Regions from separate parts of the Paraburkholderia sp. BL6665CI2N2 genome, predicted to be linked through region 2. Evidence: riboswitches for the same ligand, from Rfam matches in the RefSeq annotation. Region 2 holds a riboswitch; the other holds the start of a gene.
The links. Region 2 has a riboswitch for manganese ahead of B0G81_RS35005 (TMEM165/GDT1 family protein). Riboswitches for the same ligand answer to the same signal wherever they lie in the genome.

Region 1 (8,939 bases), 2.2 Mb from region 2:
TCGAGGTCGGCGACCACCTTCGTGTGCGGATAGTCGGCGAGCGCGCGCTCGGGCTGGCTCGTGGCAATGGCCGCGACGCTCGCGCGGCCGCAGTGCTCGATCACCGGCGCATGAAAGGTCGCGCCGGCGAAACCGTAACCCATCAATCCAATCTTCAGCGATGCGGACATGCGTGTCTTCCTGCAAAAACGGCGCGCCGCTTTGCCACCGCGGCGACGGCGCGCAACACCGCAATTGTGGCATGTCCTGGAGGTGGACCGTCAGCGTCGTTGTGGGCATTGGTCGCCGCTGTCCGTCAGCACAATCGTGTTAACATCGCTCCTCTCGCGCGAACCGCAGCGGGCCGGAATACCGGCGCACCGCGCGGGGCGCCCGTTCCAGCTGCCGGGGCTGCGCAGCATGCCCCCGGGCCTCCGGCCGGCGAATATGCCGCCACGCCCTCAACCGCTGCTTTCAACCGCAACACCCATCCACTGACGATGTCCGCAGGCCTGAACCCCGCTCAAAATGAAGCGGTCCGTTATCTCGACGGCCCGTGTCTCGTGCTCGCCGGCGCAGGTAGCGGCAAGACGCGCGTGATCACGCAGAAGATCGCGCACCTGATCGAGGCCAAGGGCTTCGAGCCGCGCCACATCGCCGCCGTCACGTTCACGAACAAGGCGGCGTTGGAAATGCGCGAGCGCGTGGGCAAGCTGCTCGAAGGCAAGACCCTCACCACGCCCGGCAAGGAAGGCCGCAAAGTGCCCGTCAACCAGTTGACGGTCTGCACCTTCCACTCGCTCGGCGTGCAGATTCTGCGGCAGGAAGCGGAGCACGTCGGCCTGAAGCCGCAGTTCTCGATCATGGATTCCGACGACTGCTTCGGCATGATCCAGGAGCAGGTCGGCTCGACGGACAAGGGCTTCATCCGCAAGATCCAGTCGATCATCTCGTTGTGGAAGAACGGCATGATCATGCCGGAGCAGGCGATCGCGATCGCCGCGAACGAGGATGAACATCAGGCCGCGATCGTCTACCGCAATTACGTGGCGACGCTGCATGCGTATCAGGCAGTCGATTTCGACGACCTCATCCGTCTGCCCGCCGAACTCTTCGAAAAGAACGAGCAGGTGCGCGACCGCTGGCAGAACAAGCTGCGCTATCTGTTGATCGACGAGTATCAGGACACCAACGCCTGCCAGTACGAACTGGTGAAGCTGCTGGCCGGCAAGCGCGCGGCGTTCACGGCAGTGGGCGACGACGATCAGGCGATCTACGGCTGGCGCGGCGCGACGCTCGAAAATCTCGGCCAGCTGAGCAAGGATTTTCCGAAGCTGCATCTCATCAAGCTGGAGCAGAACTACCGCTCGACTGTGCGCATTCTGACTGCCGCGAACAACGTGATCGCGAACAATCCGAAGCTGTTCGAAAAGAAGCTGTGGTCCGAACACGGCATGGGCGACACGATCACCGTCACGCCATGCAACGACGAAGAGCACGAGGCCGAGTCGGTGGTGTTTCGCCTGTCGGCGCACAAGTTCGAGCGGCGCGCGAACTTCCGCGACTACGCGATCCTGTATCGCGGCAATTTTCAGGCGCGCATTTTCGAGCAGGTGTTGCGGCGCGAGCGGATTCCGTACGTGTTGTCCGGTGGCCAATCGTTCTTCGACAAGGCCGAGATCAAGGACATCTGCGCGTATCTGCGTCTGATCGCCAACGCGAACGACGACCCCGCGTTCATCCGCGCGATCACGACGCCGCGACGCGGCGTCGGCAATACGACGCTCGAGGCGCTCGGCTCGTTCGCGGGCCAAGCCAAAGTGTCGCTGTTCGAGGCGGTGTACATGGGCGGCATCGAGGCGCGTCTGTCGCCGCGGCAGATCGAACCGATGCGCGTGTTCTGCGATTTCATGCAGCGTCTCACCGATCGCGCCGAGAAGGACGCCGCCGGCACGCTGCTCGACGAACTGATGGACGCGATCCACTACGAGGCCTATCTGTACGATGCGTTCGACGAACGTCAGGCGCAGTCCAAGTGGCAAAACGTGCTGGAGTTCATGGAATGGCTCAAGCGCAAGGGCACCAAGGCCGAGCCTACGGGAGCCGCGGCCGATGAAGCCACCGGCTACGACACCGCCGACGGTCTCGGCGACACCGGCAAGAGCCTGCTCGGGCTGATCCAGACGGTTGCGCTGATGTCGATGCTCGAAGGCCGTGAGGAAGATCCCGATGCGGTGCGTTTGTCGACGGTGCATGCGTCGAAGGGCCTGGAGTATCCGCACGTGTTTCTGGTCGGCGTCGAGGAAGGCATCATGCCGCATCGCGGCGGTGCGGACGACGAGCCGATCGACGACGCGCGCATCGAAGAAGAGCGCCGGCTGATGTACGTGGCGATCACGCGTGCGCAGCGCAGTCTGCATCTGAACTGGTGCAAGAAGCGCAAGCGCGCGCGAGAGACGGTGGTGTGCGAGCCGTCGCGCTTCATTCCCGAAATGCTGCTCGACGACGCCCCGCCGCCGACGCCCGAAGAAGCGCCGATGTCGCCGAAAGACCGGCTCGCGAGTTTGAAGGCGTTGTTGCAGAAGCCTTGAGCTGATGGTGAGATTGTTGAGATCGCGTAGGCCTGTTTGCCGGCCGAGATATAAGAAAATCCCTGCACCGCGTCACCGCGGTGCAGGGATTTTTTAGTGATGCGGCAAACCCCGCGAGCGTTTTACTTCACCGCGCTGACCATGTAGTCGACGGCGGCCTTCACATCCGCGTCGGAAGCTGTCGAGCCGCCCTTCGGCGGCATCGCGCCCTTGCCGTGCAGCGCGTAGTTATAGACCGTGTCCATCGGCTCTTTCAGGCGGGGTGCCCACGCATCTTTGTCGCCGAACTTCGGTGCGTTCAGCACGCCGGCCGCATGACAGGCCTGGCAAACCTGCTGATACAACGCCTTGCCGGCTTGCGACGCGTCGGCGCTTTGCGTGCCGCCCGCTGCCGGCGCGGCCGCTTGCGGCACGCTCGCCATGGCGGCCATCGCTGCGGCTGCCTGAGCCGCACCCGCGTCGGAAGCGCCGGCCGGCGCCGCCGCAGCAGCACCGGATGCCGCCGCCGTCGCGGCGCCCGCTGCCGGCTGAGCCGGTTCAGGGAAACTGCCGCCGGAATTGTTCGCCATGTAGGCGACCGCGCGGGCGATTTCGAAATCGCTGTAGTCGTCCGGACTGGTGCCGCCGCGCGGGGGCATCGCGCCTTTGCCGGAGAGCGCCGTGTGCAGAAGCGTGTCGAAGCCTTGCGCGATGCGCGGTGCCCAGTCGGCGGTATTGGTGAATTTCGGCGCGCCCGCCGCGCCCGACGCGTGACACGCGGAGCACACCGCTTTGTACACTTCCTCGCCGGTCTTGTAGACGCGCGGCGCGTTGGCGTCGCGAATGTCGACCTGGGCAAACGGCTTGATGCGGGCGGTGACCTCGGCTTCGGAGAGGGAGTCGGTGCCGGCGCCGGTGCGCGTCGAATTGTCGACGTAGATCACTAGCAGAACGATGATGACGATCGGTACCGCAAAACTGGCGATGATTGCGGCGACGAGCTGCCCGGGGGTTTTGATCGGGGCTCCGTGTGGTGCTTCGCTCATGCTTGTCTCGTCTCCGTGGGTATGTGAGCGGTACAGCGTGACGGCAACTTCTTGTTCTTTAATCAGGCACGGACGATTATAGACGGAACATTTCGGCGGCGGCGAGGGGCGCGGCGCGGTGTTCAGCAGGCGTTTACCCGCATCGCGCGGGTTGTGCGAAAGACTGCGAAGACCGCCATTCAGGCCGTCCGGTGGACGGTATGGCGGAAACCGGGTATCCTTTCGGTCTCGCTTTGGCGTCGCATCCGTTCTGGTGCCGCGCATTCGTGTTGAAGCGCCCGTAGCTCAATGGATAGAGTACTGCCCTCCGAAGGCAGGGGTTGCTGGTTCGATCCCAGCCGGGCGCACCAAAAAGAGTCGATCTCGCTCAAGGGCTTACGCAATATGCGCTAAGCCCTTTTGTTTTTTACGGTCATGTCGTGTTCAGACGACTGCCGCCTAAGCTCCCACATTCCTGCAAATAATCGTCCTTCGACGCGCTGCGTACGCTCGCATGCGCTTTGCAGAATTATCCTAAAAAATGCGCTTTGTCTGTATTGAAACTAAGAATCGGACGTTTGAACGTCTCCATGCGGAAATTTCCCATTGCCCCACCCTATCCTCTTAATTAGCATGTTTTGTTCATGCAAATTGCATCGCGTGAATATCCCCGAAGCGGCATTTCGACATCGCTTCACTGATTAATAAAGGCGTCGCGATCTATCCGCGCGCCAATCGCTTTATTGCAGGTCATGTACAAAATAACCCGGCTGATTTTAACCGCATCGATCATGATGCTATCCAATCTCGTCCACGCGCAATCGGTGGCGCCTCAAATAGGTGCAAGCGAGTTTGCCGGTCCCTATGTGGGTTTCAAGTTGGGTGTGAACACCTCCGATGCTTCAGGCGTTCACAGTAAAGCATCGCACACCACGGTTTTTCCCGGTTTCACGGCGGGATATAACTTTGACGTCGACCGTTTCGTCGCGGGCGCCGAAGTTTTTGCCGATCTGCATCATGGCTCGACAACCTATAAAGACGGCGGAATCGATGCGAAATTCGGCATGCCGTTCAATCAGTTCATGCCCTATGTCCGTATTGGATTGACAACGGATTGGCCGAACATCCGTCCTCACTGGGGTTTAGGCGTCGAATATAAATTCGCTAAACACGTGAGCGCGGTGGGCGAATGGACAACCGACACCAGCAACCACGACGGCACCCGAAGAACGAATAACAGCTTCACAATCGGCGTGCAATATCACTTCAACTAACCTGCTGGATTCGCAACTGCGCGACTAACCGATCGGGCTCGAACAACGCCTCCCCGCAACAAGGTTGTTGAAAGCGCCCGCTGCCGCTAGAATCTCCCGGTCACTGGGGAGTAGCCTTCCTTCATGCCTTTGAAGGAGAGCGCGTCAACATACTTGGCCTGCGGGTCATGGCGCGTTCGACCGGGTCGGTTTGGCGAGACCATTGACGCACTGCCTCGTTCTGGTCGGACGGGCGGCGGTGCGTCATTGGTTAGTCATCTACGTCCGACCGCGGAGTTGCCCTGTGAAAAATCGTCGCATCCAGCGAGTCTCCCCTCTCGTCCGTTCGCCGCGTCTCTGCCTCTGCCTGCCCGCGGAGCGCCGCGCATGACCGGTCTCCTGTTCGAACTTGCCATCATGCTGGTCGTCATTCTGGTGGCGGCCGAGCTTTTCACCAACGCACTCGAGCATCTGGGCGAACGCCTCAAGATTTCCGAAGGCGTGACGGGTTCACTATTCGCCGCCGTCGGCACGGCGTTGCCCGAGACGCTCGTACCGCTGCTCGCGATCGCCGGCGGCACGACCGATAACGTGGTCAACCAGGAAATCGGCGTCGGCGCGATTCTCGGTGCGCCGCTGATGCTCTCCACCCTCTCCACCTTCCTCATGACGCTCGCGATTCTCGGCTCACGCGGCGCGCGCGGCTGGGTCGCGCCGGAGCGTACGGGTTTCACGCGCGACCTCAACTATTTCCTGTGCGCGTTCGTGCTGGCCGCTGCGGCGATGTACGTGCCGCATGAGCAAATGATCGTACGCGCGCTCTTCAGCGTCGCACTGGTCGGCGTGTACGTCACCTATGTGGTGATGACCTTCCGTGCATCGAATGATCTGGTCGATGCCGGCCACGGCACTGAAGCGCCGGGCAAGATGCTGATCTCGCGCCTCGGCGTGCCGACCAACCTCGCGACCATCGTGGTGCAACTGGCGCTCGCCGTCGCGTTGCTGGTGTGGGGTGCGGAAGGTTTCATCCATGGTGTGCGCGGTGTCTCGCAGGCGCTCGGCGTGTCGCCGCTGCTGCTCTCGCTGCTGATCATTCCGATCGCGACCGAGCTGCCCGAGAAGGTCAACAGCATTCTCTGGATTCGCCGCGGCAAGGACACGCTGGCCTTCGGCAACATCACCGGTGCGATGGTGTTTCAGGGCACCTTGCTGCCAGCAATCGGTATCCTGCTGACGCCGTGGGTGCCGCGTATCGAAGTGGTGACCGGCATCGTGATCACGCTGGCCGCCGCGGCGTGGCTGCGTATCAATGTGCGTGAGCGCGGCGTGCCGGTGTGGGCGTTACTGGTTTGCGGCATGCTCTATGCCACGTATCTGGCGATTACGCTGAGCCGCTAGATGAGCCGCCGGCGACATCGAATCAGTCGCAGAAGGCCGCTTGGCCCACGGCCTTCTGAGCTTCAGGTTCAGTTCGGCCGGGCCGTTGTCGGCGCCGCGGCCGTTGTCGCGCCGTCCGGCTTGAACACGACTCTCCAGTCATCTTTCATATCGACGACAAGCCAGCCTTTCGCGCCGGCGTCGTCCAGACCTTTATCGAGTTTGCCGCTCTTCGCCGTGCGATCGTATGCGTATTCGCGTTCCGCGTCCGTGTGATGCACGAGCGCGGCGAGGCGCGGGCCATCGCCTGCCAAGGTCCATTCGAGCATTGGCCCGTCGCCCTCCGAGTTACCGAACGCGATCACCGGACGTCTGCCGATCACGCGCTCGATGGCGAGCGGTTTGGCCGAGCCGTCGACCAGCGTGTCGACTTGCGCGAGGCGCGTCAGCGAGACCGCACCGTTGCTCTGGCCGTACCGATACTTAACGGTGCTACCGATCACCTGCTCGGGCGGAATGCCGTACATGCGTTGGGCGACGTCGCGGGCGAACTCGGCGTCGCCGCCCGTCACCAGATAGGTCTTGAAGCCGTTCGCGCGCAGATAGGCAAGCAACTCGAGCATGGGCTGATACGCGAGATCGGCGTAGGGCCGGTTGAAGTGCGGGTCGCTCGCGGAATCGAACCATTCGTGCACGAGTGCGGCGAACTGATCGCCCGTCATGCCGGCGTGGGCCGCCGCCAACACCCGCATCGAGCCGCTGTCGCCGCTTGCCGCCACATTCCTGAGATTGCCTTTGAGGATCGAGCGAAACGGCTCCTGACGCTTCCATTCCGGATGCCGTCCGGCCACCGTCTTCACACGTTGCAGCGCGAACACCAATTGCACCGAAGCGGGCTGCTCGGGCCACAGTGTGCCGTCGTTATCGAATACGGCGATCCGGTCGGCACGCGGGATGAAGTCCTTGGACTCGGGCGTAGTCACGAGCGTCACGAAGTCGACAATCGAGCGTTTGGTCTTCGTGTCATTCCACGACGCCAACGCGGCGGCCGTCGATGCGCCGGCCTGCGACACCCCGTCCTGTCGCGGCGTCACGGCACAGGCACAAAGAAGGACAACGGTGAAGGCGATGCAGTACCGGTGCAGCGTGCGAATCATGAAAGCCTCATCGAAAACGGTGGGTCGAACTCAAGCGAGCGCCAGTCTAATGGGCCAAAGGGTTTATTGCAGCCGTTGTGGGATTTTTTCGACATTGAGGCTTGGGCCTGTCCCGGCAAAACACAATGCCGATTGAATAAGCGGGCAAGCCGGTCGCGACTGACCTGGCTTCTGGCCGTGTTACAAATTTATCTCCGTGATTTCAGAAATCGTTGCTAGTATTCCTAACGATAGCAGCGTGGTAAATCTTCTCCTTTCCGCATGCTTCGTTTGATGCGGCGTCTCTCGTTTCAAGGACCGTTCATGCAAGCCCCGTACTCAGCTGCGCCACCTTTCTAGATTGCTTGAGTGATATAACGCGCTTTATTTGCGCGATGTGGCGTCCGGCCGCGCGTAGCTGCTCGAATTCGCAAACACGCGCGAAATCAATTGGACTTGAATCGGTCACCCTAACGCCATTCCTTTGAATGATTTTTCGTCGGGGAAAGGCGGGTGCACGCCTGGAAGAAATACCCATAATACAAGGCTCGATAATGGGTTACCGTTGCGCGTTTCGGATGAGGACGTTAAACGCCGCTGCGTTCGTGCGGTCGCGGGCCTTGGCTCAGGCATCCGCCGCCGACGTCAATAAAGATAGTCACTCGCTCAATCTCGCCGTCCCATTCAACATCCGTAACCACTACACGCCGAACGTGTTCGACACCGTGCTCGACCACAGCTGGATGTTCCCACACGGCAGAGCGCTGAGGCGCGCATGGACGGCCTGGACATCGACATGCACAGGAAGGCGGCGACATGCGTGACGACGGCCGTGCCGGCGTCGATCGCGCCGCCAATTGTGCGCGAAACCTGATGCCTGCGCACATGCGCGCAGTGTGGCTTGCGGACGCAGGCTGCCCAGATGCGGTGCCGGACGAGTGAGAATGCCGAACATCCATTCGATGAGGACGATTATGAGTCAACCTAACTGTTTGTTCGCAGCCGGTCGGCTCGTTGCCGGATTGTGCAAAGGCGCGCTTCTGACCACCGTCGGCGTGAGCCTCTCCCAGACGGCGTGGGCGACGGAAGGCGGCATAGGCCGTCCGATCACCGGCCAGCAGGTGACGCCGTACGGCGGCATCGTGCCACCCACCAGCGACTGGATCGTGTCGGCCGCCACGATCTATTACGAAGGCTCGCTAAGCGCGAGCAAGTCGATTCCGATCGCCGGCCAGGTCACGCAAGGCGTCAATGCGAAGGCCGAATACACGATCCTCGCCGCAGTCAAGACGTGGGGGATTACCGTGGGCGGCTGGAACTTCGCGTCGTCGTTCGGGGTGCCGGTTCAGTACACCAACATCTCGTCGTTTCATGGTCGCTTGCCGAACGACCACGGCACGCAGTTCGCCGATTTCTTCTTCACGCCAGTCATTGCCGGTTATCACCTGACCAAGACCGACCACGTCGCGTTGAGCGTGCAGATCTACGCGCCGACCGGTGCGTACAACTCGAACCGGCTTGCCAACGCCGGACAGAACACGTGGACCTTCACGCCGACAATCGCCTATACGAAATTGCTGCCGAAGGAGAACATCGAAC
Region 2 (8,939 bases):
CGAGCGCCATGGCGTTCTCGAAGGCCTGCTTGCTGGCGATGCTGCGCGGCAGGACCGATGCGTCGTCTTCCTGATAGTAGCGGCGGCACAGGTCCACCACGAGACGGCCGGCCTGCTCGAACAGACCCTTGCGCCACGCGTGCGTGGCGACGATCGTGCCGTTGCCGGGCAGCGCCAGACCGATCGCTTCGGTCAGGCAGTTCATCGAGTTCGCGGTGAACATGCCCGAGCACGAACCGCACGTCGGGCACGCGCTGCGCTCGATCTCCGCCACTTCGGCGTCGCTCACGCGGGAGTCGCCTGCCTTGATCATCGCGTCGATCAGGTCGATCTTGGCGATCACCTGGCCGTCCGTCGGCGATTTGACCTTGCCCGCTTCCATCGGACCGCCGGAGACGAACACGACGGGGATGTTCAGGCGCATGGCGGCCATCAGCATGCCCGGAGTGATCTTGTCGCAATTGGAAATGCAGACCATGGCGTCGGCGCAGTGCGCGTTGACCATGTACTCCACCGAGTCGGCGATCAGTTCGCGTGAAGGAAGCGAGTACAGCATGCCGCCGTGACCCATGGCGATGCCGTCGTCGACGGCGATGGTGTTGAATTCCTTGGCGACGCCGCCGGCCGCTTCGATTTCCTTCGCGACCAATGCGCCCAGGTCGCGCAGATGCACATGGCCCGGCACGAACTGCGTGAACGAGTTCACCACCGCGATAATCGGCTTGCCGAAATCACCGTCCTTCATTCCGGTGGCACGCCACAAGGCGCGCGCGCCGGCCATGTTGCGGCCATGGGTCGAAGTTTTCGATCGATAGTCAGGCATCTGTGTCCTTCAGGTATGGGGGTCGTCAAAATTGGAATTGTGCCCAGACCGGCCGCTGCGCCCTTCGCGGGCAGCGACGCCACCGCGTTTGCACGCAGGCGGCCGCCGGCGTTGACGCGCGCGCGTGGCTGGGAAGGTACGAATAGTGCGAGAGGACGGCTAAGACGTCCAATATATTTTTCCGGCGCAATTAGGTCGGAAAAGATATTACTAGACGATGGGGCGAGACGGGCGCTCGGCCGTCTCTTGAACGCTGCGCGCCGTGCGCGGCGTCAACGGAAACCGTATTCGGGATTACGTCGGTCGAAATCCGTTTCGCTCCAGTGGCGCGGCACGACGTCTTCGAAGCGGATCAGCTCCAGCAGGCCGCCCTGCTCGTCCCACGCGGCTTCGCCGCTGGGCCATGTGTGCTGAAGGTCGAACAGGAGCCGCACCCGTGGTGCGTAATGCGCGGGCGGTCCCGACGGAGCCGTCCATGTCCACGCCAGCAACCGCGTGCCGTGCGCGTTCATGAGTTCGATGCGGCTCGGCTTTTCGCTGAGCCCCTCTTCACGAAAACTGCGCGCATCGTGCTCGACGGTGCGGGCGATGAACTGCAAGCCCAGATCCCGGACACTATGGCGTGACTGCGCGTGCGCGAATGGACCGTCGACGGCGACTTTGCCCGACACGACATGCAGCCGGCCGCCAAGATGGCCGACGATGCTGTCGGGGTCCGTGGTTTCGTCGTAGACAATCTCCTGTCCCGCATGGGCGCCGCCGGGCAGCCATTTTGCGTAGACTCTTCGCGGGCTGTCCTGATATCGGATCACCATGTGATCGGGCCGCTCCGGCCATCTTCCTGAGACGCGCTCCTGCCGGAACATGCTGTATTCGTAGGCGTCGTCAGGAATCATCTCGGTCTTCGCGTACTCGACGAAGGCGTCGGGCTTCATCGCGTCCATCAAGGCAAGGATCTGATCGTCGGTCAAAGTCAGTATCGAGTGGTTTTCGATCCGCGTGCGTAGCGACGCCGCCTGTTCGCGAGCCGGGAGACAGCGGAACTCGTCGATGTCCGCATTCACGGTATGCGACGCGCCGGCATCCACACATCCCGCCGATGTGGCGGACGAAGCCGGCGCCGTCGGGCTGGCCGGTTGCGCAAACGCGCCCGTCGCGACAGCCAGGCAGGTCAATGCGAGCACGTACAGCAACAGCCGCGCGATTGCGGGGCATCTTGCAGCAGGCAGAATGCGCCCGCGTACCGGATGATCGGAAATGCCAGATCCGCAAAACGTCATGGTTCGATCCGTGCTGATTGACCGGCGGTTGAAGGGTTGCCCGAGCATGTTGCATGCGTCGATCGCCATGGGCCGCCCCGCCCTGATGCCGGACTCGAATGACCCGGCGTCGATAACCTGAATAAACGGCTCGCGGCGTCGCGCTATTCCAATCGTGTGACGTAAAGGGTTGCGCGAAAGATGGAATAGGCGGCGGCGCCGGATCGTTTAGACAGCATGTCCGAATCAATGGCAGACATCAATGAACATTCGACAGCAGCAAATCGTTCGGCCTGTCGGCGCAGCGCTGCTGACGGCATCCGTCGCGTGGCTCGCGGGTTGTGGAGGCGGAGGTGGTGGCAGCGGCGCCTCGATGGTTTCGATCGGCGGCACGGCGGCAACGGGTAAAGCGCTGGCGAACGCGACGATCAAGATCGACTGCGCGCGAGGCTCGATGTCGGTTGCAGCGGATGCGAACGGCAACTTTCACGCGACGCTCGGCGCCGTGATGCCATGCATGATCGCCGCGACTTCAGGCGTGACGATGCTGCATTCCGTTGCGTTCGCCGGCGGCACATACAACGTCACGCCGGAGACGGATCTGCTGGTGTCGTATCTGGCGGCGCAACTCGGCACGAATGAAAGCGGGCTGACAGCCGGCTTCCCAGTGAACTCACAGTTCCAACAGGTGCTGGCGAACCAGACCGACGTCCTGACTGCGCAGGCCGCGGTCGTTCAGAATCTGCGGCAGACGTACGGTGTGACGCTATCCACGCCCAATTTCCTGACCACCGCCTTCACTGCCGGTCAACCGGGCGAGGACAGCGATCTCGAAGCACTCCTCGCGCGCGGCGTCATCGACGCGAATGGCGAACCGGACACCGCCGCCGTCGCATTGATGACGTCGGCGGGCGCGGCACATCCGTTAATGACAGCGCCGAATAGCGGCACGGGCGGAGCCGGAGTCGGCGGCCTCGGAAGCATGGGCGGCATGATGTGAGATGCCGCTCGGCCGGGTAGTCATACTCAAGTCTCCGTTTAGCGCGTTGACCTTGCGCGAATTCAGACTTTTCGAGTCCGCCGATCTCGACGATACGCGCGAGCGCATCTCCGGTGTGATTTTCATGCAGCAATCGGAAAGTTGACGATTTGCCTTACTCGACCGAGACACTGTAGAATCGCCCCTCTCATTGGGGAGTAGCCGCCTCGACCGCAATGCTCGAGGGTGCCCGTCAACATACTTGGTGGTCGACAGACCGCCATGGCGCGCACAGCACTATGCCTGGCAAGACCGGTGACTCGCATTCCGACCTGACCGGGTCGCCGGAATGCGTGTCATCGCGTACTGACTGCGCGGCCCGGCCCACAACCTATGCAATCGTTCCTCGTTTCGACCAGCGTGGTCGGTCTAGCCGAAATCGGCGACAAGACCCAACTGTTGTCTTTGGTGCTGGCAGCCAGATATCGCAAACCCATTCCGATCATTCTCGGCGTCTTTGTCGCAACCCTCATCAATCATGCCGCGTCCGGCGCATTGGGCGCATGGCTTGCCAGCGTTCTGAGTCCCTCGATCCTGAACTGGGCAGTCGTCGCATCGTTTGCCGTCATGGCCGTCTGGATTCTGATTCCCGACAAACTCGACGGTGCCGAGGCGGTGTCGACCACGCATCCGATGGGCGTGTTCAGCACCACGGCGCTAACGTTCTTTCTCGCTGAAATGGGTGATAAGACGCAGGTTGTCACGATCGCTCTGGCCGCTCGATTTCACGAATTCTTCGGGGTGGTCGCCGGCACCACGCTGGGCATGATGCTGGCCAACGTGCCCGTCATCTACCTGGGTCATAAGTTCGCTGACCGCCTGCCGACCAAAGCGGTCCACATTCTGGCGGCCATCATCTTCGTCGTCCTGGGCGGCTTTGCTCTCAGGACGGCGCTGTATCCGCACGAGCACCCGCTGTTCTAGTTCGAAGGGTGGTTGATATGCGTGCGGCGCGCGTGCGACAAAGCGCGAGGGAGGCATCGCCGAAGTATCTCGGCGTGGCGTTTGCCTTCGAAAAAAACGGCGCCGCACGGTTCCGAACTTGGTAATGGCAAGCGTGCTTGTATCGGGCGATGGGTAGACAGTCAGTGCGTGGGTCGCACTCAGCGGCCCTTGTTCTGAGCATCGCCAGCGGACTGAGTCGACAAACGTAGGTAAGCTGCCGCAAGTCTTCGGATTTCTTCCTCGGACGCGTCCTCGATACCGATCAGATTGTTGTTCGCTGCCCGATGCGAGGACAGCAGTTCATTCAGCTTCAGATGCAACGCGACGCTGTCCTTGTTCTGGCTCTGCTGAATCAGAAATACCATCAGAAAGGTGATGATGGTGGTGCCGGTGTTGATGACCAGTTGCCATCCGTCCGAGTAGTGGAAGATGGGCCCTGTCACGACCCAGGCGACCACTGTCAGCACGGCAAGGCAGAACGCCGCGGGTGAGCCGGCCCATCGCGTGACGAGGCTTGCAAAACGGTCGAACACGCGCGTTAAGGGATGACGGCCGGCATAGGCGGGGCTCGACGTGTCTGGAACGGTGTCGAGTTCGTCAGTGGGCGAAGGCGCGCCAGGTTGTGTAGTCATGAGCGGCTCCAGAAGGTTGGCGTGTCTTCCCCCTCCGCAAACTTCATGCCGCTTTTGGTTGAATCGTTTGCGGCGATAGAGATGCCCGTCGGCATTAATCGCCTGGTTTCATCTGCACCCATGCGGATCGCGCTTTGGCAACCGACCTTGTAGTTCTTACCCGGCGACAGCAACTCGCAAATGCCCATAACGGCGGGATTACTTGACGCCTAATCAAAGCGAGCACACTGAGTTAGACACCCGCCGACGCCGACGACCGTAGCGTCCACGCCGCAAAACTATCACTCTGCCCTTATCGCTTTCGTGCGAGCGTCATGCTCTGCCTTCGCTATATTCGGCACGCACCCCCGCGGGCAGCCAAGGCTCTTTGTGGCAACACCAAAGCTCATAGCTCGGCTCATACAGGCCCACACGGTCAAAGGCTCCAAGCGGAAGATCCAGCTCGTCGCTGTCGTTGCTTTCCATGAAAGCGACTGACCCGCATGTCGCGCAGAAATGCCTTCGCGCCCCGGGCGAACTTTGCCATGCCTGCGTAGAACCGGACAACTCCACAGCGCCTCGCTCGAACATGGCGTATCCGCCAAACACGTTGCCATGTATTCGCCGACATGTCATGCAGTGACATATCGACACTCGCCGGGGGCGCGCCGTGACGCGAAACCGCACCGCGCCGCACGCACATCCGCCGGTTTGTTCGACTGATTCACTCTGCCTCATCACTACGCCCTCCTTCGGAGTCCGAGTGCCGCGCGCCATCCTTTACTTGTCGCTCTTCTCTGCTTCGGAATCTTCGCGCCCGATGTGCGCGCCTGGTTTGGACGTGCGGCTGAACGGTTTTCAATCGAGCAAACGATATGCCAGTCGCCGCTAGACCCGCCGCCTGGCAACCGCCTGCTAGACGCGCTCTAACGTCAGCGGATCGGGTTGGCCGTGGAAATATTTCCTGAGTGCTTCAGCAAAAGGTTCTTTGTCGATCGCCGCATGGTCGAACAGTGTCATCGACGAGTGAAACTTCAGGTAATCCGGATACCCGAAAATGTCCTCTATCGAACGGCCTTCGACAAGGTTGACGTACTGCGTCGTTTGCCTCAGGCGTTCACCCAGAACTGGATGGCGCAAGTAAGCATCGGCCTCGGCCAACGACGAAATCGCGAACCTTTGCGCCGTCGCACTCGTTCCAAGCCCCTCGATCTGTGGAAATACAAACCACATCCAATGGCTTCGCTTGCGCCCGTCGCGCAGTTCGGCACAGACCTGTGCATAGAGCGGATCCTGTGCGTCGATAAAGCGCTGAAGCTTGAAAGGGTCGTCCATTTCGCTCTCCGTTCACACTGAGTAGAACCCACGTGTCAATGTCGACGTCGCCAAGCTGCTGCTCGATTGAAACGCCCGCCACCGCCGCGCGTGGTCGCCGCGTTCACTAGCCATAAACGTCGAAGTCAAAATACTTCTTCGCAATCCCGTCGTCCGTGCCGTCCGCGCGCGTGTCGGCGATCACCTTGCCGATTTTATCCTTCGGATCGATGTCCTCGTTGCGCAAAACCGATTTCGGCGCCCCTGATCGCTCGCGTCGACACCGAAGCGCACGGTCAGCGGAGCGCGTGCAGTTCGGACGGCTCGAAATAGAAATTCGTGTTCCCCGCAAGGCGCGCGACCATGAAGTCGATAAATGTCCTCACTCGCAACGGCTGTTCGGTCCGATGGCGATAGTAGATATAGACCGCCTCGCGCTGCGTGACGTGTTGGGCCAGCAACGGAACCAGTTGGCCGTTTCTGATCGGCGCGGTGGCTGAAAAGCTGCCGAGCTGACCAATGGCGGATCCGGCGATCACGGCAGCCGTTTCGGCGTCGGTGTCGTTGACGCACAAAGTCGTTGCCATGTCGCGATAAACGATTTCATCCCCGATCAGGAATTCCCACGGGGCCTGCTTGCCTGTATTCGCGCGCCGGTATCCCGTGCAGCGGTGACCGTCGAGTTCGTCGATCGTGCGCGGCGCGCCATGGCGCTCAATATAAGCGGGTGACGCGCAGACGATCAACTGGATCGGCAAGAGCCGGCGCGCGATGCTGCCGCCGGACGGCGGAGACCCGCCACGAAAGCCCACATCGGCACGTTCGCCGATGAGGTCGGTGAAGCGGTCGTCGAATTGCACATCGAGCTGGACGTTTGGATGCAGTTCGGCGAATTCCAGAAAGTAAGGCCACAGCACTACGTGCCCCATTGCCCGTGGCGCGCTCACGCGCAGCGGCCCCGCAATCTCCGCTTTTGAGCGGCGCGCGTCGTCGAGTGCGGACGACAGGACCGCCAGCGCGGGCGTCACCGTGTCGAACAGGCCTTGCCCCTCCTCGGTGAGACTCAGCTTGCGCGTGGTCCGATGAAAGAGCCGCACGCCGAGCTCCTTCTCCAGTTGCATCACAGCGTGGCTCGCGGCCTGCGGGGAGATGCCCTGGTCCACGGCCGCCTTGCGCAGGCTGCCGAGCGTCGCCGCCCGGGTGAATATGGTGATCGCGCGAACTTCGTTCACCGGAGACCCCATTCGCAAATTAAAGTTGATTATCAGTCTAGCAATCTACGCCTAGTTCGTGCGAATCGATGCTCCTATGATCCGTTCACACCCACCCCGAACGCAGGAGAAACATCATGGTCGAGCTTACGAACAACAGCTTCAAGCGTGTCTGGTTCATCACGGGCGCGTCGCGCGGCTTCGGCGCGCTGATCGCCGAAGCGGCACTGGCTGACGGCAATGCGGTGGTTGCCGCCGGCCGCAATGTCGCGGCGATCGTCAAGCGCCTCGGCGACTCGCCGGCGCTGCTGCCCGTGGCGCTGGACGTCACGGACCAGGCGCAGGCGAAAGCCGCGGTTCAAACCGCGCTCGACACATTCGGCCGCATCGACGTTCTGATCAACAACGCGGGATTCGGCCTGCTCGGCGCGATCGAGGAGTCCACCGACGCGGACGTGCGCCGCATGTACGACACCAACGTGTTCGGGTTGCTGAGCGTCACGCGTGCCGTGCTGCCGGTGATGCGCTCGCAGCGCGCCGGGCACGTCGTCAATATGTCGTCGGTCGGCGGCTATCGGTCCGCCGCGGGCTTCGGTGCGTACTGTTCGACGAAGTTCGCGGTCGAAGGCCTGACCGAAGCGCTGTACGCCGAATTGAAACCGCTCGGCATTCACGCGACGGTCGTCGAACCGGGTTACTTCCGGACTGACTTTCTCGATGCGTCATCGCTCGTCGTCGCGCGCGAGGTCATTGCGGACTACGACGCGACATCGGGCCATGTGCGCCGCCTCGCAGCCGACATGAATCACAACCAGCCGGGCAATCCCGCGAAGCTCGCCGCGGCGATGCTCGAACTGGTCGATGCGCAAACGCCGCCACTGCGTCTGCCGCTCGGCACCGACACGCTGAAGGCCATCGCCGAGAAGAATGCTTATGTCGAGCAGGAAACTGCGACTTGGAAAGCGCTGGCGTCATCGACTGACTTCGGCGCTTGATGCCTGAAGGTCAGATCGATCACAGCAACGGCAGCGTCAGCCGGATGTGCTCCGCGAATGCCGTGACCAGATGGGCCGGACGCTTGCGCTCGAACTTCAGCGTAATGCCTATGGTGGGCAAAGGCGGCAGCGCGGGGTCGCCACTGAGTATGGAGAGATCCGGAGCGACGGCAGTCTGCGTGATGACGGCGACGGGCCTGCCCGGAGCGCACCAGCGCCGTGAGCCCGGCAAGACTGCTGCTCGCATACGCGATGCGGTACGCCCGGCCCGCGCGTTGCAGCGCTTCGCAGGCCGCCACATGGTCGAGCGTGTCCGGATCGGAAAGCGCCAGCGGCAACGGGTCGAAGCCCGCGCAATCCAGTCCCGGATAGCCGACCCAGACGAGCGGCACACGGCGAATGATGTCGTCGCTCGGGGCGCCTTCCGGCAACGAGATCATGGCAAGGTCCAGCGCACGCATCTCCAGTTGCTCGAGCAAGCGCGGCGTCGGTGCGCAAATCACCTCGACCAGTGCATGCGGATGCCGGCTCGAAAACTGACGCAGCAAATGCGGCAGGAAAACGGCGGCGTAGTCGTCCGGGCAACCGAAGCGGATCGTGCCCGACAGCCCCTTGCCGGACAGATCGGCCATCGCCTCGTCATGCAGCCGCAGAATGCGTTGGGCGTGGATCAGCAGGCGTTCGCCTGGATTCGTCAGCACGACCCCACGACCTGTGCGCTGGAACAACGGCTGATCGACGA

Region 1: linked by a shared signal. The riboswitch ahead of B0G81_RS25210 (sodium:calcium antiporter) and the one ahead of B0G81_RS35005 (TMEM165/GDT1 family protein) in region 2 are both predicted to bind manganese.

What each region holds. Positions count from the first base shown of each region.
Region 1 covers NZ_SORC01000001.1:5,600,316-5,609,254, reverse strand. Annotated here, with positions in the region: gene B0G81_RS25235 (oxidoreductase) at 1-170, opposite strand, end outside; gene B0G81_RS25230 (UvrD-helicase domain-containing protein) at 480-2,570, shown strand; gene B0G81_RS25225 (c-type cytochrome) at 2,693-3,595, opposite strand; tRNA gene B0G81_RS25220 (tRNA-Arg) at 3,870-3,945, shown strand; gene B0G81_RS25215 (outer membrane beta-barrel protein) at 4,327-4,848, shown strand; yybP-ykoY riboswitch at 4,942-5,114, shown strand; gene B0G81_RS25210 (sodium:calcium antiporter) at 5,215-6,225, shown strand; gene B0G81_RS25205 (HAD family hydrolase) at 6,294-7,361, opposite strand; gene B0G81_RS25200 (transporter) at 8,315-8,939, shown strand, end outside.
Region 2 covers NZ_SORC01000001.1:7,809,805-7,818,743, forward strand. Annotated here, with positions in the region: gene ilvD (dihydroxy-acid dehydratase) at 1-823, opposite strand, end outside; gene B0G81_RS34995 (DUF1571 domain-containing protein) at 1,096-2,172, opposite strand; gene B0G81_RS35000 (hypothetical protein) at 2,345-3,082, shown strand; yybP-ykoY riboswitch at 3,263-3,449, shown strand; gene B0G81_RS35005 (TMEM165/GDT1 family protein) at 3,455-4,045, shown strand; gene B0G81_RS35010 (low affinity iron permease family protein) at 4,225-4,698, opposite strand; gene B0G81_RS35015 (GFA family protein) at 5,011-5,415, opposite strand; gene B0G81_RS35020 (DUF1810 domain-containing protein) at 5,593-6,012, opposite strand; partial or broken gene B0G81_RS35025 (ABC transporter substrate-binding protein) at 6,119-6,238, opposite strand; gene B0G81_RS35030 (LysR family transcriptional regulator) at 6,288-7,223, opposite strand; gene B0G81_RS35035 (oxidoreductase) at 7,340-8,197, shown strand; partial or broken gene B0G81_RS35040 (LysR family transcriptional regulator) at 8,217-8,939, opposite strand, start outside.